Regions from separate parts of the Planococcus liqunii genome, predicted to be linked through region 1. Evidence: riboswitches for the same ligand, from Rfam matches in the RefSeq annotation. Region 1 holds a riboswitch; each other region holds the start of a gene.

Region 1 (7,036 bases):
GACGAAAATTAGTTGTCCTGCAGCCACTGCGTAATCGCTCCTCTCAGTTCTTCCATCTGACCGGCCGATTTCATGCCGATGCGGAACCATTGGCCGTCCATGCCGCGGAATGATTTCGTATGGCGGAGCACAATCCCTTTAGCTAACAGCTCCTCGAAAAAGCGGTCTGCATCTTTTCCATGCGGCAGCCGGAATGCCAGAAAGTTTGCCGAAGAATCAGTTGTTTCACAACCGTTTCCGGTTAAAAAACAAACCATTTTGTTTTGTTCCTCGATAGCTTCTTTTACGACCTGCTCCCGGTAAGCCTGTTCTTTCAAACAGCCGGCCCCGATATGGGCTGAAATTGCATTGACGTTCCAGTGGGCAGCGCCTTGTTTTAATTCATCCAGCATTTCCGGTTTCCCGAGTGCATAGCCGAGACGCAGTCCCGGAACGGCGTACATTTTTGTCATCGAGCGGACAATGATGACGTGTTCCAGGTTTTTTTGTAGTGGAATCAGCGAAAATTCTTCTCCTACAAAATCGATAAACGCTTCATCAAGCACCAGTTCACAGCCCGCTTTGGAACACATTTCAGCTATTTTCAACAGTTCAGATCGCTGCAGAAGCCGGCCAGTCGGATTGTGCGGATTGCAGATGTAAACAGCAGCGCTCTCTTTGGCGGCTTGTGCGACCTGTTCAATTTCAAGGCGCCAGCCGTTTGCAGCGGTTAGTTGGATCGCTTTGATTTCCGCGCCTTCCGCTTCCAGTGTTTTGCGGTATTCGGAAAAAGCGGGTTCAATCAGTACCACGCACTTTCCGCGGTAGCGGCGTGCCAGCCAGGTGAAAATCTCCGCTGCGCCGTTTCCGGCAATCACCCGGTCCGGCTCCACTTCATGGTAATGGGCTGCCGCACTACGGAACGGCTCGCCGTCCGGGTCCGGATAAGAAGTGATGAGGTGTTGCATCGACTGCCAGCTTTCCTTGATAAAGGCCGGCGGTCCGAACGGATGGACATTTTCGCTGAAATCCAGAATCCTCGGAGGACGCTCCATTCCCATTTTTTCATATAAACGCTGCGGGTTCGCCCCGTGGTCAGGCAAGTTCAATGATCAGCCCTCCTATAGCAAAAAGAATGAAAAACCAAATTGTTGCGATATGCATATGGCGAACGGCGTCTTTAATATGCCGTGCCTGCAGTGCGTAAACCGGTGTTCCCATACGGGCACGGACCGATTGGATCCCTTTGTATGTATTGACGCCGCCCAATTGAATGCCCAATTGGACAGCCGTAGCTGCTTCGAGCCAGCCGCTGTTCGGGCTTGGGTGTTTTCGAGCATCCTGCGCCCATTCCCCAAAACGCTGCCGCAAGGTCAGTCTTCTTTTGTTGCGTGTTGCCAGCAGGATAATCGCACCCGTTATCCGGCTTGGGATGAAATTTAAGACATCATCCAGGCGCGCCGAGGCAAAGCCAAACTGTGAAAATTCCTCGTTTTTATAGCCTACCATCGAGTCGCAGGTGTTGACAGCTTTATACAGCCAAAGCCCTGGCGCGCCGAGCAAAAAAGCCCAAAACAGCGGTGCTGTGACGCCGTCGCTTGTGTTTTCCGAAACGGTTTCCACCACGCCGCGGGTAATTTCACTTTCATCCAGATGCACCGTATCCCGGCCGACGATCCAGGACAGTTTTTCTCTTGCCTGGTCCCAGTTTTTATGGAGCAAAGGCCGGTAGACCTCTTCCGCTGCATCGCGCAGGCTTTTTTGCGCCAGACCCGCAGCGATTAAAACCGTCTCCACAAGAAAACCAAAGCCCCAGTGAATGGCAGCCGCTCCGGCAATCAGCAAATAGCTGGCCGCGAAAGCGCTAGCAGCAACAATGGCAACAAGCCCAAAACCGTTTCGAAAAGCATGGGGTCCATGATTCCATTTTTTCGTTAGTTTTGAAATGATTGTCCCGAACCAGCGCACCGGATGCGGCCAATTTGGCGGATCTCCGATAATGCGGTCGAGGAGCAAGCCACAGCCAATGGCCAGAATATGGCTTACCATGCTCCTTTTCTCTCCCGGTACAGTTCAATTGCTTCGACTGTGCATTCGAACACACCTGAACCGATCAGTTTGCCAAGTTCCGTAATCGGCCCAGCATACGGCAGGTATTCGCCTTGCTGGGTGGCGGCAACGAGGATGCTGTCTGTCGATGTCCCTGTGGCCAAAGTGCCGGTCAAGGGATCTGTCACTTGCTCTTCGTGGAGCGCTTTCGTTTTTGCTTCTGTAGCCGTGATCATCGCCTGGATAAAGGCTTCATCCGATAAATTGCCGTTGACCATAATCCAGGTATTGATGGTTCCAACCCGTACCTCACGTTCGAGCGCTTTGGAAACGTCCACTGCATTTCCCACTCCGGCCGTTACAGCAATGACAACCGAACCAAATAGTGCTTCGTATTCTTTTACAATGGCATCTTCTGTCCGGACAGCCGTCATCATGCCGACCGTATCTGTCGTTTTAAATCCCAGTTCTTCAATAAATCCCGTCATTTCTAAGAAGCTGTTGTCGATATTATAGGTCATGTCGACATGCCGGTTGATAAAGGTGCGGAACCAGCCAGCACCTGCATTGATTACCGCTGAAGAAACCGTCTTGAGCGGCGCCTGGCTTTGAAACAGCACCATCTGAGGCGATAAGATAAAGTCGCTGGCACGTATCGTCGTTTCCGCCGCTTGCCGGCTGACTCCCGGCAACAAAGTCACTTGCGGCTTCGGCAATTCCGGATGCGGATAGTTGCTGATGCGCGTCTGGTAAACCGCTTCAATATCTTCTTCCCGTACCACTTCATGCGGCTCGCCCATCCGGACAATGCGCCCTTCATCGAGCAGCAGCAGCTGGTCGCAGTAGATAGAAGCAATATTGATGTCATGGAAGATCGAGACGATCGTCAGCTCTTTTTCGATTGCCTGCTTTTTGATGGTATCGAGCAATTCCTTTTGGTGGTTGATGTCCAAATGGTTGGTCGGTTCATCCAGCAAGAGGATGTTCGCGTTTTGGGCCAAGGCCTGCGCGACAAACACGCGCTGCTGTTCCCCGCCGGACAATTGGTCAATCAATGTATTTTCGTAATGCGTGATATTCATCAAGCGCATCGCTTCTAGAACTGCTTGTTCGTCTTCATCCGACCAGGAGGAAAACCAGCCGCTTTGATGAGGATAGCGTCCGAGTGACACGGTTTCACGGACGGTATGCGAAAAAGCATGGGCATGGAGCTGCGGGAGCACCGCCATTTGCTTAGCCAGTTCCTTAGCGCCGAAGTCCGCAAGTGATTTCCCTTCGATTTCAATCTTGCCGCCCCTTGCCGGCAAGATGCCGCTCATCAATTTCATCAACGTGGATTTTCCGCTGCCGTTTGGCCCTAAAATGCCAAGAATCGACCCTTTTTCGACTTGGAATGAAATGTTATTGACGATATTTTTTTCTCCATAGCCGCCAACCAGTTCTGTAATGCTGAGCATGTTATTTCCCTCCTTTGCGTTGCCGGAAAAAGATGAATGCAAAGACCGGTGCTCCGATAAATGCGGTAATGACGCCGATCGGCAATTCTGTCGGCGAAATGATGGTGCGCGATACCAAATCGCAGATGATCAGTAAGGCCGCTCCGTTAATAAAAGACAGCGGCAATACGTGGCGGTGGTCCGAGCCCCAGACGAGGCGCGTCATATGCGGCACCACCAATCCAACAAAGCCGATCGTGCCCGAAACGGCCACTGCCGACCCGGTCAGCAGGGAGCCGCTGATTAAAATCATCAGTTTGCTCTTTTTCACATCCACCCCTAAATGCTGGGCGCGTTCTTCCCCGAACAGCATCGCATTCAGTTCACGGCGCTGAAGCCACAATAAAAACGAGCCGATCAGCATAAATGGCAGAGACATCTGGACATAGGGCCAGCCGCGCATCGACACGCTGCCAAGCAGCCAGCCGATGATTTGGCGAAGCTCTTCTCCTGTCAATGCAATCATCAATGAAATGACTGAACCGAGAAAAGAGCTGAAAATGATTCCCGTCAAGATGACCGTTTCCATTTTCATCGACCGGTCGACCAGTTTCGCAAATGACATGACAGCAAACATGGTCGCCAAAGCTCCAAGCATGCTCATGACCGGCAATGTATAGTTTCCTAAAAACGGGACTGAAATACCGAAAAAGAGCGTCATGACAGCGCCGACTGAGGCGCCGGATGACACTCCTAAAGTGTAAGGGTCGGCCAATGGATTTTTCAGCAAGCCTTGGAAAGCCGCTCCGGCAATTGCCAGCGAAGCTCCTACAAGGCCAGCCAACACCACGCGGGGCATTCGGATGTTCCATAAAATATTGGCAGCTGTTTCATCCGATTTCGGATTCCACAGTACTTCCGGTGAAATCGCCACTGTTCCGACCGTTACTCCCAGCAGTACAGCCCCTCCCAAAAGAATGAAAGAGACGATGTACGCAAGGCTGTTTTTATTCACTGAAAACCTCCGGGTAAATCGCTTGTGCCATTTCCATCAAGCCTTCTGTCAATCTCGGGCCGGAACGAGTGACTTTATCAGAATCCACGTTGTATACCGCATCTTCTTTAACGGCAGCCACTTCTGCAAAACCGTTGCGGGTTTTGATTTTTTCTACTGCATCCGGCACATAAGCACCTTCTGTCGAAATGATCACGTCGGGATTTTTCTCAACAATGGCTTCCGGGTCCATGCTGACCCAGCCTTCTAATTCCCCGGCCGCATTTTCAGCGTTTAGGATATCCAGCATCTCGTCCATGAATGTGCCGCTGCCGGTTGTATAAATTTCCGGGCTGCTTCCCACTTCGACGAATACTTTTTTCGGTTCTGTAATCGTATTTGCCTGTTCTTCGATTTCATCCACTTGGGCTTCCATTTCCGACACAAGGGCATCTGCTTCTTTCATGGTACCGGTTGCCTGTCCAATGACGGTCATTGTTTCATATACTTCATCGAAACTTTGCGCCTCTGAAACCACGTAGACCGCAAGGCCCGCATCACGCAGTTGCTGAATTCCTGCTTCACCGACACCTAGGCCGCTTTCATGGGCCAACACCAAGTCTGGCTGCAGGCTGATGATTTTTTCAACATTGAATTCCTGTCCACCGATTTTCTCAACACTCGCCGCTTCTTCCGGATAATTGTCAAAATCGGATACGCCAACAATCTTTTCGCCCAAGCCGAGTTCATATACGATTTCTGTATTGGATGGCACCATCGACACGACGGCTTCCGGTTCCGCTTCGATGACAACTTCTTCTCCCGTTGCATCCTTCATGGTCACCGGAAATTCTGCTTCTGTCACTTCTTTCGGCGTATCCACCGGGGTTTCTTCATTTTCTCCTGTCGGTGCATCTTGCCCTCCGCATCCAGCGAGCAGCATAGCCGCCAATCCTGCACTTGCCCCAAACTTCCAGTACTTCTTCATGATGTATTCCTCCAATTGTGTAGTTGTAAAAAAAGAAAAGACCTCTCGCAATGCTGCGGGAGGTCTAAAAGGACGACATAAAAAGCGTGTGCATCCAAGCCGGTCCTCGCAGGCTTAATGGGCGTTGTCATAAAGGCAGGTCTCCTGGCTCGTGTTCATGGCGAACTGCACCTTCCCAAAGCGTTGCTTCAGTGGCCGTTTGCAGTTTGCTCTCACTTACAGTGGCGGGACCGCGCCGGAATCGAACCGGCTTCCCTTTTAACTCATGTTCTTAGACATAAGCACCTTTATGAATAAAGTATTCAGTTAATTAATCATATTATACACCAAATTTATTGGTGCATCTTACATTTTGTCGGGAGCAGAAACACCGACAACTCTTAAGGCATTTGCCAAAGTGGTTTTAACGCCTGTAATCAAAGCAAGGCGCGCGCCTGTCAGTTCAGCATTGGACGCATCCAGGACTTTATTGGCGTTATAGAAGCTATGGAAATGCGCCGCCAATTCATGGATATAAGTTGTGATGCGGTGGGGCGCACGCTGTTTTGCAGCATCTGCCACCACTTGCGGGAAATCGCCGATTTTCTTCAAGACATCGATTTCTTTTTCAGAAGTCAATAACTCCAGGTGATCTGTTGATGGGGTCAGCCCCTGTTCTTCTCCCTGACGCAAGATCGAGCAGATGCGGGCATGTGCATATTGTGAATAGTAAACCGGGTTTTCGTTGGACTGCGATACCGCAAGATCCAAATCAAAGTCCATATGTGTATCGCCTGAACGCATCGCGAAGAAATAACGGACTGCATCAAGGCCGACCAACTCAACCAATTCACGCATTGTTACCGCTTTGCCGGTACGTTTGCTCATCTTCATTTTCTCGCCGTCTTTGTACAATTGGACCATTTGGATGATGCTGACTTCTAGCGTATCGCGGTCATAGCCAAGCGCTTCAATTGCCGCTTTCATACGCGGAATATAGCCGTGGTGGTCAGCCCCCCAAATATTAATCAATTTATCAAAGCCGCGGGATAGTTTGTCTTCATGGTAGGCAATGTCCGGCAACAGGTAAGTGTACGAACCGTCATTTTTGATCAAAACGCGGTCTTTGTCGTCGCCAAATGTTGTCGAACGGAACCAAGTAGCGCCGTCTTCTTCAAAAATATGGCCGTTTTCGCGAAGCTTATTCAATGCAACGTCAATTTCGCCTTTTTCGTACAAAGAAGTTTCAGAGAACCAGACGTCAAACTCAACACGGAAATCCGCCAAGTCTTTCTGCAGCTTCGCAAGTTCCACTTTCAAGCCGTGCTTGCGGAATGCATCGAAACGTTCTTCTTTTGTCATATGAACGAATTTATCGCCGTGCTCTTTCACAAGTTCTCCAGCGATGTCTTTGATGTCCTGACCGCGGTAGCCGTCTTCCGGCATGTTCAATTCTTCGCCAAGCGCTTCGAAATAACGGGCTTCGATGGACAACGCCAAATTGTTAATCTGGTTTCCGGCATCGTTGATGTAGTATTCACGCGATACGTCGTATCCGGCAAGGTCCAATAGGTTGCACAGCGAATCGCCGACGGATGAACCGCGGGCATG
Region 2 (7,036 bases), 590 kb from region 1:
TACCGCAAGAAGTATACCGTCTCGGTGATTCTTTCTGCATTAGGTGTGCCACGTTCCACCTATTACCGGTGGATGGCCGACGGCCCTACCAGTGACATGACACAAGTAGAGAAAGATATTATCGCGATATGTAAGAAAACGAAATACCGCTTTGGCCATCGGAAAATCAAGAAACTACTCCAAAAAGACTACAAGACCACGAGACATCGCAATACCGTTCAGCGCATCATGCAAAAACACAACCTGCAATGCCGGGTGAAGAAGAAACGGAAATGGAAATCACAGGGGGAATCGGTCATTGTGGCACCGAACCGGTTGGAACGGAATTTTACTGCCGCTGCCCCTAACGAGAAATGGGTGACGGATATTACCTATATCCAATACGGAAGTTCGACGCTTTACTTGTCGACAATCATGGACCTATACAACAACGAAATCGTTGCGTACAAGCTCTACGACCATCAGCAGACGCCGCTCGTTATCGATACATTGAAGGAGGCGCTGAAACTGCGGAGCTATCCCGAGGGGATTACCATCCATTCCGATCAAGGCAGCGTCTACACGTCGTCTGCCTATCAGAATTTGATTCAGGAGAAACACGCCGTGAGCAGCATGTCGCGGCGCGGAAACTGTTGGGATAACGCAGTGATTGAATCGTTCCATTCGAATATCAAGTCGGAAGAATTTCAATACGTCAAATTCAATTCGTTGAACAACTTTCAAGTCGTCGAGAAAGTAAACGAATATATGCGCTACTACAACGAAGACCGGATTCTCGAAAAATTAGGCTACCTGGCACCCAAGGAATTTGGGGCGCAAGCAGCCTAATAAAGGTGTTTTATATGTGTCTCAAATCGCTATGTCAGTCTAAAGATCGGGGTTTTTATGTGAAAAATAAAAGAGGAACTAGTTAGCTGTTTTGACTGCTCCATTTAACGGGATACCTTTTTATTGAAAATTCTATCAATTTTAGATTCACTTGTTTTATAATTTATGTAAACAGCAGTTGAAGAAACGAGCAGCAATGAAAAAAGCTTTTAGAAAAATCACTGCACGCATACATCCTGAAGCTCGCCACAAAACGGACCTAGTTTTGGTGCAATAAAAAACGTACAGGGAGGTTATTGCATGTCTACAATTTCTCGCACTGAAAACTCAGTACCTGCTCCGCCAAAGACATTTACAGGGAAAGCCAAATTAGTCGGACCAGGATTTGTAACCGCTGCAACCGGCGTCGGGACCGGCGATTTGATTGCGGCTCTTGTGGCCGGCGCGGCTTTTGGCATGACGCTCGGATGGGCGATTCTGCTCGGGTCGTTGTTCAAGTTTTACTTTACCGAAGGAATGGGGCGATGGCAGCTTGCCACAGGACAGTCGATTTTGGAAGGCTGGCATTCACTCGGAAAATGGGCGACCGGCTATTTCGGCGTCTACTCCATCATTTGGGGATTCAGTTACGGAGCCGCCGCCATGTCGACAAGCGCCATCATGATGGTCACCATGTTCCCGATTATGCCGCTCTGGGCATGGGCGGTGATACACGGATTGGCGGGGCTGGCTTTGGTGATGCTCGGGCATTATCAACTCTTTGAAAAAGTGATGACTTTCATGGTGGGCCTCATGTTTATTACGGTGGTGGGTTCTGCAGTGATCCTTCTGCCGGATATCGGCAACATTGTAAGCGGCTTTGTCCCACGGACCGGCGGAAGTTCGCTGCTGCTGGTTTTAGGCCTGCTCGGCGGTGTGGGAGGAACAATTACGATGGCGTCCTACGGCTACTGGATCCGCGAAAAAAATTGGGAGGGCAAATCCTGGATCCCGATGATGCGCATGGACTCTGCTACGGGCTACATCATTACAGCAATTTTCACCTTATCGCTTTTGGTCGTCGGAGCGGAATTCTTATTCGGCACCGGCATTGAAATCAACGGCGAGGAAGGGCTGGTGTCGCTCTCGAATCTGTACAGCGATGAATTTGGTTCTTTTGCCCGCTGGCTGTTTTTAATCGGCGCCTGGTCAGCCGCTTTTTCTTCGTTATTGGGTGTTTGGAACGGAGTGCCGTATCTGTTTGCGGATTTTGTCCGGATGGTGCGAAAAAAAGGGGCGCATTCCGATAGAAAAGTTTCGAAAAAAGACTTTGCGTACCGTGCGTATCTGCTTTGGCTGACATTCCCGCCCATGCTGCTGCTGTTTTTCGGCCAGCCAGTCCTGCTCGTTATTTTATACGGAGCGCTCGGTGCGCTGTTCATGCCGTTTCTGGCTATCAGCCTAATGCTTTTGCTCAATTCCAAACGGGTGGACCGGGAATTCCGGAACGGATGGATCACAAATACCGTTTTAACTGCATGTGTCGTCGTTTTTGTTTATCTCGGAGCCGTTGAGCTGATGAAATTGCTTTAACGGCCATCAGCAGCTGCACCTTTAGAACGGCGAAGTCCGCAAGCCGATGCTTGCGGGCTTTTGTATTTTTGGACTGCATTCTTGGCTTGTAAAAGAAAAAGATCTGGTTTATAGTTTATAGATACAGTATTTAGTAAATTGTATAAAAAACAACACTATATATAGTAAAACCAATAACAATGGTGCCTGAAAAGGCTTAATAGGGAATCCGCTGAAAACCGGAGCTGTACCCGCAACTGTAAGTGCTGACGAACTATGGCAATCCACTGTCCAACGGACGGGAAGGACATAGTGTAGGAAGACGCACGAGCCAGGAGACCTGCCATCGTTATAAGTTAATGACCTTCTCCGGGAGCTGGGAGGTATAACGAAGGTACTCTGCGCGGTGCAGCGGCTTTTTGCCGGTTTCCGCCTGATTATTTACGTTTATCCGACCCATCCTCTCGCTTGAGAAGATGGGTTTTTTATATGCCCAAATACCGACTGGGGGAATAGCGATGACAGAGCAAATTACAGCAGGCCGTTCGCGGACCATTCAGACCAAATTGGTGCTGCCGCCGGACACGAACCACATGGGGACCATTTTTGGCGGTGCCGTGCTCGCCTATATCGATGAAATCGCCGCCGTTACGGCGATGAAACACAGCGGCAAAGCTGTGGTGACCGCGTCGATCGACACGGTGAACTTTCTGTCGTCCGCACGGGTCGGCAATGTCCTGCTCCTGGAAGGCGTCGTCATATCCACGGGGCGCACATCGATGGAAGTGTACGTGAAAGCGGAATGCCAAAGCATCGAGTCGGGGGAGAAAACCTTGACGACCACCGCCATTTTGACGATGGTCGCCGTCGATGAAGCAGGAAAGCCGACGCCGGTGCCGGGAGTGGTGCCGGAAACAGAACACGAGAAAAAGCTGTTCAAAAGTGCACAGGAGCGCAAGCAGCGCCGCATGAAAATCAACGAATACGCAAAGGAGCTGGTTTAATATGAATACATTTATCTACACAGAAACGGATGCCGTGACAAAAGCAATCCTGCGGGCGAGAGATGTCTACAAACTCGACGCCGCACCGCTGCTCGAAAAAGTAGCAGAACTCGAAACGCAGGCAAAAGGCGAGCAGTCTTTGATTTATGCGCTCAACCGCATTTCCATGGCGGAACCGGATTGGACATTCGTTGCCGCGGAACTTTATTTGAATGATTTGTACAAAGGCGCGGCGAATAGTCGGGGCTACCAGGCAGAATCCAAATACGGCGATTTTTATGAACTGGTGGAAAAACTGAGCAGCATCGGCATCTATTCCGGTGACTTGCTGAAGAGCTATTCAAAAGAGGAAATCGGGGCTCTGGGCAATGAAATCCAGGAAGATCGCGATCTTTTGTTCAATTACATCGGCTTGTTTTTACTGGCAGACCGCTATTTGGCGAAGGATTACGAAGGAAATGTCCACGAATTGCCGCAGGAGCGTTTCCTTGTCATCGCGATGACGCTGATGCAAAACGAACCGAAGGAAAAGCGCATGGACTTGGTGAAGGAAGCTTACTGGGCGATGAGCAATCTGTATATGACCGTGGCAACACCGACGCTGTCGAACGCAGGAAAGAGCTTTGGCCAGCTGTCTTCCTGCTTTATCGATACGGTGGACGATTCGCTTGACGGCATTTACTTGAACAACTGGGACATTGCACGCCTCAGCAAAGACGGCGGCGGCATCGGCGTCTATTACGGCAAAGTGCGCGCTTTGGGATCTGACATCAAAAAATTCAAAGGCAATTCGTCCGGCGTCATTCCGTGGATCCGCCTTGTCAACGACACGGCGGTCAGCGTCGACCAGCTCGGCCAGCGCCAAGGCGCAGTCGCGATTTACCTGGACGTGTTCCATAAAGACATCATGAACGGCTTCCTGGATTTGAAGACGAACAACGGCGACGAGCGCCGGAAAGCACACGACATTTTCACCGGCGTGGCGATTCCAGACCTATTCATGGAAAAGCTGAAGGAAACCGATGAAAACGGCCGCAGCACCGGCGAATGGCATACGTTCTGCCCGCACCAAGTGAAGACCATCATGGGCTGGAAAGACAGTGCGGGAACTGCACTTGGCCTGGAAGACTTTTACGATGAAACGGACGTCAAGCACTTCAAAGAGAAATACGAAGAAGCGGTCAGCAATCCGTTATTGCCGCGGAAAACCTACCGGGCGATGGACATTATGGCGCGCATCATGGTGTCGCAGCTTGAGACCGGCACGCCATATATGTTCTACCGCGACGAAGTCAACCGCCAGAACCCGAACAAGCACTTGCGCGGCAAGGGGCTTACATCGATTTACTGTAGTAATTTGTGTACAGAAATAACCCAAAATATGTCAGCTACAACCATCACAAAAGAATATACGGACGAAGACGGCAACCTTGTGATGATCCGCAAGCCGGGCGATTTTGTCGTCTGCAACTTGTCATCGATCAACTTGCCGCGTGCGGTGAAAGCAGAAGTGCTGGAACGCCTAGTGCCGATTCAGATGCGCATGCTGGATAACGTCATTGATTTGAATACCATTTCCGTCGGTCAGGCCGATGCAACAAATAAGAAATATAGAGCAGTTGGTTTAGGGACTTTCGGATGGCACCATCTTTTGGCGCTTGAAGGCATCCACTGGGAAACCGAGGAAGCCGTGGCGTTTGCTGATAAATTGTACGAAGAAATCGCCTACTATACCATTCTCTCTTCGATGGAACTTGCCAAGGAAAAAGGCGCATACCGCGAATTTGCTGGCTCCGAATGGGAGACCGGCGAGTATTTTGACCGAAAAGGCTATACAAGCGTTCGCTGGAACGAATTGCAAAGCGCCATTACGGAAAACGGCGTCCGCAACGGCTGGATGATGGCGGTGGCACCGAACTCATCGACGGCTAAAATCGGCGGCTCAACGGACGGCATCGACCCGCTCTATGCAGTGGAATTTGCGGAAGAAAAGAAAAACTTCAAATTCAAAGTGACGGCGCCGGATCTTGACCACAACACTTATGATTATTACCGCCGCGCACGCCACGTACTCGACCAAAACTGGAGCATCCGCCAGAACGCGGCCCGCCAGCGCCATATTGACCAGGCCATCAGCTTCAATTTCTATGTGCCGCATACGATCAAAGCGAAAGAATTGCTGGGGCTGCATTTTGAAGCATGGGAACAGGGCTTGAAGACGACGTACTACGTCCGCAGCACATCCCAGGCGGAAATCGAAGAATGCGAAGCATGCCAAAGCTAAGGAGGAACCACTATGTCCATTCACGCACCACTGCAAAAGATCAAGCTGCTCAATCCCGAGCAGCCGAATAAATCCACCGGCATCATCAACGGGGAATCGTCCGGTTTATTAAACTGGAACGATATCGCCTATCCGCAAATGTACGATTTGTACCAAACGCTTTTGTCGAACTTCTGGAAAGCGCAGGAAATCAATATGCAGGACGACATCAAGCAATGGGACCATTTGACGGATGTTGAACGGGACGTATTTCTGCGCATCAACACGCAGCTGGCGTCGCTCGACAGCCTGCAGACGCCGACAATGAGCCAGGCGATGGACTATGTCACCGACTCGAGCTTCAAGGCGATTTTCGCGGTCATTTCCCAACAGGAAGCGGTGCACAACGAGTCGTATTCGTATATCCTAAGTTCACTGGTGTCGATCAGCGAGCAAAATGCGCGCTTCAACCAGGCGAAAAGCGATTCAATCGTAAGAAAGCGCAACGACCTGATCCTGGATGCCTACGAGGCGTTCCGCCAGAACCCAACGCCGCAGACCTTGTTCCGCTTGAGCGTCAATTCGATCAACCTGGAAGGCATTTATTTCTACGCCGGCTTCGCCTTTTTCTATCATTTGGCGCGCCAGCAGAAAATGCTCAAAACGAGTACGATGATCAGCTACATCCAACGCGATGAAATGCAGCATGCGTATTTCATTTCCCAGTTTATCCGCATCATGCTAACGGAAAATCCGGAACTGAATACCGAAGAAAACATCCAATACGTCTATGACGCTGTAGACAAAGCGGTGGAGCTGGAGAAAGAATGGGCGCGTCACATTCTGAAGGACATCCAGGGACTTGATCTGGACGAATTCGAAGGCTATGTCGAATACTTGGCCAACAAACGCCTGCGCCAGCTCGGACTCGACAACCTGTACGCAGAACAAAACAACCCGATGCCGTGGATCCAGGTGTTTGGAGATGACATGATGAATGAAACCAAATCGGACTTTTTCGAGCAGAAATCCCGGACCTATTCGAAAGTGTCGCAGTCGAATGGCTTCGACGAACTATGAACCGCGGATTGCCATCATCTACGCATCTGTCACTGGGAATACGAAAGCGGTGGCGGAGATATTGCAGGAAATCGGCCTTTCCAAGGAGCTGGAAGTGGAGCTTTGGCCAGTAGCGGACTTCCCGCTTGCTGAACTCTCACGTTACGACGCAGTTATGGTCGGCACCTATACATGGGGCAGCGGCGAGATTCCGAAAGAAATGCACGGCTTATTCGAGGCATTCGAGAGGTTGGACCGAACCGGATTGGTGACGGCTGTCTTCGGGACCGGCGACAGCTTTTTCGCCGAATTCTGCGGCGCTGTCGACCGC
Region 3 (7,036 bases), 1.6 Mb from region 1:
GGTTTCTGCAACCAACTGCACGGCTTCGCCAATGCGCGGACCGGGACGTGAAGTGATGTCTGAATCCACGAAGTAGACATCGCCGTCTTCAATGGCTTCGACAGTAGACCAGCTTTCACGGGCTTTGATATCGCCAATGGCATCTTCCACGTAAGAAACAGTCGTCAAAATCACTTCCGGATCGCGTGTAATGACTTCTTCCTCGGAAATGTTCGGCCAGCCTTCCAAATCTTCAAAAACGTTTTCCACTTGAGCGTGATTCAAGATTTCTTGCTGGAACGTCGATTTTCCGGTTGTGTAAATTTCAGGAGAAGGGCTGATTTCCATATATACATCTTTCTTTTCTTCCACTGCCGCTAACTTATCCTGCACATCCTGGATCTGTGTTTGGATGTCTTTGACCAATTCATCACCTTTTTCTTCCGCTGCAAGAACAGAAGCAATTTGTTCGATGTCTCCGTATACTTCATCAAACGAAGTGGCGGACTGAATCACGAATACGGGAATATCGGCATCTTCCAACTGGGCAAGTTCAGGTGCCACTTCGCCCGTAGAATAAGCGAGGACCACATCAGGCTTCATCTCCAGGATGCGTTCAGCATTGAAGGCGACCGAGTCGCTGACGCGTTCGACTTTCTTTGCTTCTTCCGGATAGTTGTCGTAATCGGTTGCGCCGATCAGTTTGTCGCCTTCGCCAAGGGCATAGACAATTTCGGTGTTGCTTGGAATCAGGGAAACGATGGTTTCAGGCGCTTGTTCAAACGTGAGTTCCTGGCCGCGGTCGTCTTTGACTGTATAGGCTTCACTTACTTTTTCTTCAGCCGGTGCTTTGTCGGCTTCTGTCTTGTCTGCTGCTTCATCCGATTGGCAGGCGCCGAGCAGGGCAGCGACAAGAATGGTGGGGAATAAAAGTATCGATTTGGTTTTCACGGTGTAGTCTCCTTTTTCTTTGAAGGTCTGGTTGGATAGGATTTGCTGACGAACGGAATTTCCGCTATGCCGTGCTGTTTGTTGACGTATACAGCCATCGCGAACAATAAATTGGCAAGCAAGCCGGCATAGTCCATCAGATGCTCCGGTACGTCGCGCTCTAAGCTCACCTTGTGCAAGGCGCGGACAGACTTTTTCGCTTCGCTGCGGCATACGTGCAGGACGGTGGCGGCGTGCGTTCCTTGCGGCAGGACAAAATGGCTGATTTCCTCTTCAACTTCGGCGACATATTTGTCGTACATCTCGCTCAGTAACGCCAAGTCTTCTTCCGTCACCGCCAGTTTTCCGCGGACGGAACCATTTAAATGGTACGCCATCGGCTGCAGGTAACGGAGGTCCTCATAGACCATCGGCACGTCTTCCGTTAAGGCGATGGCTTCGCCGATCCGGGTCGTCAATGAATCGGTCCGGATTTCAAAATCCACGGTTGAAGCACTTTCCCGCATGAACGGGTAACAGACATAACGAATATCTTTTTTCACAATTTCACCTCCACGACCTGGATTGTGTAAATATCAGCAGACGCATCGCTTTCAGCAGAACACAAAAAAGCCACCCTAATGTAAGGGTGGCACAAAGACTATTATCAGACCGCAAAAAGCTGCCAATAGAAAAAGTTGCCGTAGATCCCCTTATCTTCCGAAGAGCAAAAATACGTTCAGAAAAAGGTAGGTCTCCTGGCTTGTGCATCATTTTACTCCAAAGACCTTCCCAATCGACATTCATCGATCAGTGGCATTCCTTGTTTCATACGCACTTACAGTTGCGGAAACAGCTCCGGATTTTCACCGGATTCCCTGTTACGCTGACGAATCAGCACCTTCTCCCTGCATGACTATTTACTTAGCTTTAGTGTAGCATACTGCTTCTCGAAGAGGGAGGGCCAATTGGGTTCTTTTTCGCCGAGCATTAAACAGGAAAGAGAGGGGACAAGCAGCCTTTATTGACAGAACTTACAGATTTTTTGTGCTTTATAAAGTGTCTGAGGAAGATAATCAACACATATTCAAAAATTGTACTATCCACCGAAGTGCCGAAGGGGGTACACTATTGTATAGAGAAAAAACTGCTTGATTGAACAAACAGGAGGAACACAATGAGGTATTTTACAAAAGAATGGTACGACGAGATGCAGGTGTCCGGTTATCTGGCTTACCATGAATCGTTAGAGGAATGGGAAGAAGAGCTTGTTTCCTATAGAGAAGAAGGCATTGATTACGAAGAAAACTACCGACGAAATCTGGAAGATATGCGGGAGGACTTATTGAAATTCCTGCCGGAGTCTTTTCATCCATATATTTACGATGGCACCATCAGCCACGGCTTTCCACCGCAGGATTTGCGGGATATGGCAAAGCAATGGGAACAGGAGCATGAAACGCGGCTTGAAACCATCAACGAAGAATACAGCAAGCATTACCAATCAATCAAAGGCGAACTTCCAGCCGGCGCAATCCAGTTAATGGAGCAAAGCCTGCATGATGCCACAGTGATTTCGGTTGAAAAAGAAGCGGAAGATACCTTGATCATCAAGCTCGATTGCAGCAAAGGCTTCCATTATTTCACGGATATCCAGCTGACATTCACGGGCGTCGCCAAAGCGGATATTCCTGAAAACTTTGCCGGTGCATGGTGGCTGTATAACGAAATTTACTTGAACGAAGACCGCTTCGAACTGCATGTGCTGTTCGACAGCCCGATGGTTGAAGTGGAAATTATTGCACAAGATGTGAAAATCGAAGTATTGGAATCGTAAACAGTACGGACTTCTGGAGAAAGAAGATGAGGGCATGAAGGCATTTGTCTTGTATGCAGCGGCTATTTTAGGCGGCTATTTGCTGTATCGAATATCCGAACTTTGGTACGGTGCAGAGTGGATTTTTGGTTTATTGACAGTCGGCTGGTTCGGCTTGTTTTTGTTTGTATGGAAGCGGGTGAAGCCAGGCGGTGCAGGAATCATTTTAGTTGCCGCTTTTACATTGGTGGACATCAGCTCGATCTTTTTTCTGCAAAATCTGCCAACTGCGATCTGCAATTTGTTGATGGCGCTGCTGCTTGTCCCGTTCTTCCGTCGTTATCCGGATGTGGTGTTAAGCGCATTGGGCCTAGTGCTGCTCGGCATCCTGATCTGCATTGATACAGGAAGCATCGCTACCATGTGGATGTTGTTTATCGCCACCGGTGCACTGGCGCTGATCGGCTTCCGTATGCGTTTTCGTTGGGTGAAGCACTGCTTTGCCGTTCTGTTTGCAATCACAGCGCCCGTATTGCTAATAAATTACTCTTTAGAAAATGCATATTTGGTTGTTCTCATGGTTCTGGCGGGCATCGCTGCAGTTGCGGCCGGCTCTTACAAGTTTTCAAAGCAGCCGCTCTTTTAATACAAAATCAAACAAGCCGGACTTTCCTGTGAGGGAAGTTCCGGCTTGTTTTTTATTTGATCATGAAAAAGCTTTTTTTAGTTCCTGTGCGCCTTCAGCAACGGCATCCCGGGCTTCCGGAACAAAGCTTGAAAAGTTTGCAAAGCCGTGGATCAAGTCTTCGTAGTTTTTGTAATACACTTCAACGCCGTGGTCCTGCAGCTTTTCAGCATAGGCCGCACCAATGTCCCGAAGCGGATCGTATTGGGCCGTCAGAATGGTTGCCGGCGGCAGGCCTTCCAGTTCATTGGACAAAATCGGCGACAAGTATGGATGGTGCCGGTCGTCCGGACTGTTCAAATAATGCATTTGGAACCAGCCCATCATGTCGCTCGTCAGCAAATACCCTTCGCCGTTTTCGTCCATCGACGGAGTACCGGCTGCCGAACCTGTTGACGGATACAGCAGAAGCTGATGGACGAGGCGCGGACCGCTGCGTTCTTTGGCGATCAAACACGTCACCGTTGCCAAGTTTCCACCCGCGCTGTCGCCGCCGACGGCTATGCGGTCCGGATCAATTCCCAGTTCTGCTGCATGTGCGACAATCCATTCGAGCGATTCATAGGCATCCTCTACCGCAGCGGGAAATTTATGTTCAGGGGCTAAGCGGTATTCAACTGACACGACCACGCACGATGCCAAATTAGCGAGTTCACGGCAAATGGCGTCGTGGCTTTCAATGCTGCCGAGCACCCAGCCGCCGCCATGGTAAAAAACAAGTGCCGGAAAAGGCGCGTTGCCAGTCGGGGTATAAATGCGGATGGGGATATCGCGCCCCGTCAAGGGAATTATCCGGTCTTCCACTTTTTCGACAGGCTCTTTTTGCATAGCCATCAATGCGGAGTTTTCTGAGCTGCGCATGACCTCCGGAGTAATCTTTTCAAACGATACAGGCATGGTATTCATTTGTTCTAAAAAGAATTTGATTTTCGGATTTACCGGCATGTCTATTCCTCCCGTTTCCTTTGTGGTATAGCCCTAAAAAGATTCGCTGTTTATCCAGAATATTCCTGCAACCGAAATAAAAAAATTCGCATTCATTTCGGTGAGAACGGGTAGAGCTTGGGAAAGGAGTGATCGACATGTTAACTGCAGAATTAATGAAAAGGCTGGATGCGAAAGAACAGCGCATCATTGACATACGCCGCTATCTTCATGAGCATCCGGAGCTTTCTTTTGAAGAGGAAGAAACTGCCGCCTACATCGAAGAATTTTATAAAGAGGTGCCGGTTGATTCCGTTGTAACGAATGTTGGCGGACAGCGCGGCATTGTTGTAACCATCAAAGGCAGCCAGCCTGGAAAAACAATTGCCATCCGCGCCGATTTTGACGCGCTGCCAATCCAAGAGGAAACGGATTTGCCGTTTTCATCGAAAAACGAAGGGGTGATGCATGCCTGCGGCCACGACGGCCATACGGCTTATATGCTCATTCTCGCAGAAACTTTGGCAGAGCTGAAAGACCAATTGGCAGGAACCGTGAAAGTCATTCATCAGCCGGCTGAGGAAATGCCGCCGGGCGGTGCGATTGGCATGATTCAAGCAGGCGTGCTTGAAGGAGTGGATGCGGTTTTTGGCATCCATGTCATGTCGACAATGGAAACCGGCTGCGTCTTTTACAGAAGCGGCAATACACAGACCGGACGAGCCCGCTTCAAACTTCTTGTCCAAGGAAAAGGCGGCCACGGTTCTTCACCGCATATGGCCAATGACGCCATCGTTGCGGCGAGTTCATTTGTCATGAACTGCCAGACCATCATCAGCCGCCGAATGAATCCATTTGATACTGCAGTTGTCACCATCGGTTCGTTTGATGGGAAAGGGCAATTCAACGTCATCAAAGACGCCGTCACTTTGGAAGGCGACGTGCGGACAATGTCGGTGGAGTCCCGGGAGCTGGTCGAAGAAGAAGTGCGCCAGTTTGCTAAAGGGCTCGATGCGTCGTTCGGCGTGGAAACCACATTGGAGTATGCGAACGACTATCCGGTGCTTTACAACGATCCGGAAGCGACGGAGCGAGTCCGGGAAGCGCTCCTGCAGGCAGCTATTCCTGAAGTGGAAGCCGTCACAGAAGTCGCGCCGCAGCCACCGTCCGAGGACTTCGCTTATTATTTAAAAGAAAAGCCGGGCTGCTTCTTTTATGTCGGTGCAAAACCGGAGGGCAAGCAGTGGTATCCGCACCACCACCCGAAATTTGAAATTGATGAGAAGAGCTTGTTGATCAGCGCAAAAGCGATGGCTGCTGTGGTGGGGGCGTATTGCGGGACGGGTGAAAGCTGATGTTAGTTTGTCACCTCCAAACAACCAAAATTCTTTTTGTGTTGAATAAGATAAAAGCCTTTAGCGCATTAAAATGCGCTAAAGGCTTTTTGGGTTGATGGAGATGCTTTCGATTAAAATGGTTTTGATAAACTTCTGTGCTTCTTCGACCAAATCGAAATCTTCCCCGAATATTAGCCAATCGTATAACGTCCCACGCATACAGCGCGTGATTAACATTGTAATTTCGTCAGGTGGAATTGCAGCAGTGAACTCGCCTGCAGTCTGGCCTTCTTCTACAAGTGAATGAACAATTTTGAAAAGTGTCCGATCGGTATCGGACAGTGACTTGGGCTGATTTGGAATCAACGCACTGACATAGACGGTCCGCATTAAATCTTTTCCTAAATCGTCTCTAAAGTAAATCATTTGCGACTTTGCCAATAACAAAATCTTTTCGCTCGAACTTAAATCTTTGGGCATTGTTTGAATGAAATTCTCATAAAATTCATCAATCTCGTGGAACTTCTCGATGAAGATTTCATATTTGGATTTGAAATGTACGTAAAATGCCCCTTTGGAAGTTTTGCTGACTTCTACAATTTCATCAACTGTTACTTCGTTAAAACCTTTAGCGCTAAAAAGTTTTAAAGCGGTTTCTAAAATTTTCTTCTTGGTTTGCTGAGATTTTATTTGTCTAGATGTAGGCGCAGGCATCCGCACACCCTCCTTTACCGATAGCAACATGGATAATCCATTTGTTTATAAGTGATATTCCCCATTATACATAATTTTGAAGCTTGGAGGATGTTAAGTAAATTAAAGAAAGTATAAGCGGCATTTAATTTAGAGTATTCTGAAAAATATATTGACGAATGGATAGAGGCTCTCTATACTAATTTCAAAGACTATAGTTTGTGAAATTATTTGAGAGCTTATTTTCAAACCATTTATGAAAGCGCTCTCTAAAGTCACTGGGAGTGTTTAATGCAAAGGAGAGAAGGAGAATGGACATAATTGGAAATAGAACCTTAAAAGATTTACTGAGCGAGCAAACAAAACGGTATGCCGACAAAACCTTTTTATTATTCGAGGATGTAGAGGATGAAATTTCAGAGATGACTTATCGAGAATTTTCAGATGCAGTCCATCGTTTGAGCAATGTCTTTCTCGGGTTGGGGGTTTCTAAAGGAAATCACGTCACGCTGCACCTCCCCAATTCTCTGGAATTTATGACCTCTTGGTTTGCGCTAGCTAATATTGGGGCCATTATGGTTCCGACGAATATCTTATCTACAAGAGATGAAATGGAGTATATATTAAATCATTCAGAATCTGTCCTGCTAGTGACAGAAGAAGATTACCTGG

What was found. Region 1 has a riboswitch for cobalamin ahead of QWY22_RS15740 (ABC transporter substrate-binding protein). Riboswitches for the same ligand answer to the same signal wherever they lie in the genome.
Region 2: linked by a shared signal. The riboswitch ahead of QWY22_RS18605 (acyl-CoA thioesterase) and the one ahead of QWY22_RS15740 (ABC transporter substrate-binding protein) in region 1 are both predicted to bind cobalamin.
Region 3: linked by a shared signal. The riboswitch ahead of QWY22_RS04005 (cobalamin adenosyltransferase family protein) and the one ahead of QWY22_RS15740 (ABC transporter substrate-binding protein) in region 1 are both predicted to bind cobalamin.

Annotation. Positions count from the first base shown of each region.
Region 1 is NZ_CP129238.1:3,181,356-3,188,391, forward strand. It holds gene QWY22_RS15715 (bifunctional adenosylcobinamide kinase/adenosylcobinamide-phosphate guanylyltransferase) at 1-27, opposite strand, end outside; gene cobD (threonine-phosphate decarboxylase CobD) at 9-1,088, opposite strand; gene cbiB (adenosylcobinamide-phosphate synthase CbiB) at 1,075-2,028, opposite strand; gene QWY22_RS15730 (adenosylcobinamide amidohydrolase) at 2,022-3,485, opposite strand; gene QWY22_RS15735 (FecCD family ABC transporter permease) at 3,487-4,437, opposite strand; gene QWY22_RS15740 (ABC transporter substrate-binding protein) at 4,472-5,446, opposite strand; cobalamin riboswitch at 5,564-5,750, opposite strand; gene argS (arginine--tRNA ligase) at 5,792-7,036, opposite strand, start outside.
Region 2 is NZ_CP129238.1:3,768,302-3,775,337, reverse strand. It holds one part of gene QWY22_RS18615 (IS3 family transposase) at 1-828, shown strand, start outside; gene QWY22_RS18610 (Nramp family divalent metal transporter) at 1,129-2,400, shown strand; cobalamin riboswitch at 2,564-2,741, shown strand; gene QWY22_RS18605 (acyl-CoA thioesterase) at 2,898-3,383, shown strand; gene QWY22_RS18600 (ribonucleoside-diphosphate reductase subunit alpha) at 3,385-5,667, shown strand; gene QWY22_RS18595 (ribonucleotide-diphosphate reductase subunit beta) at 5,680-6,726, shown strand; gene QWY22_RS18590 (flavodoxin domain-containing protein) at 6,707-7,036, shown strand, end outside.
Region 3 is NZ_CP129238.1:794,601-801,636, forward strand. It holds gene QWY22_RS04000 (ABC transporter substrate-binding protein) at 1-930, opposite strand, end outside; gene QWY22_RS04005 (cobalamin adenosyltransferase family protein) at 927-1,472, opposite strand; cobalamin riboswitch at 1,641-1,829, opposite strand; gene QWY22_RS04010 (DUF4085 family protein) at 2,087-2,746, shown strand; gene QWY22_RS04015 (hypothetical protein) at 2,781-3,371, shown strand; gene lipP1 (LipP1 family hormone-sensitive lipase) at 3,432-4,355, opposite strand; gene QWY22_RS04025 (M20 family metallopeptidase) at 4,493-5,689, shown strand; gene QWY22_RS04030 (TetR/AcrR family transcriptional regulator) at 5,768-6,385, opposite strand; gene QWY22_RS04035 (AMP-binding protein) at 6,676-7,036, shown strand, end outside.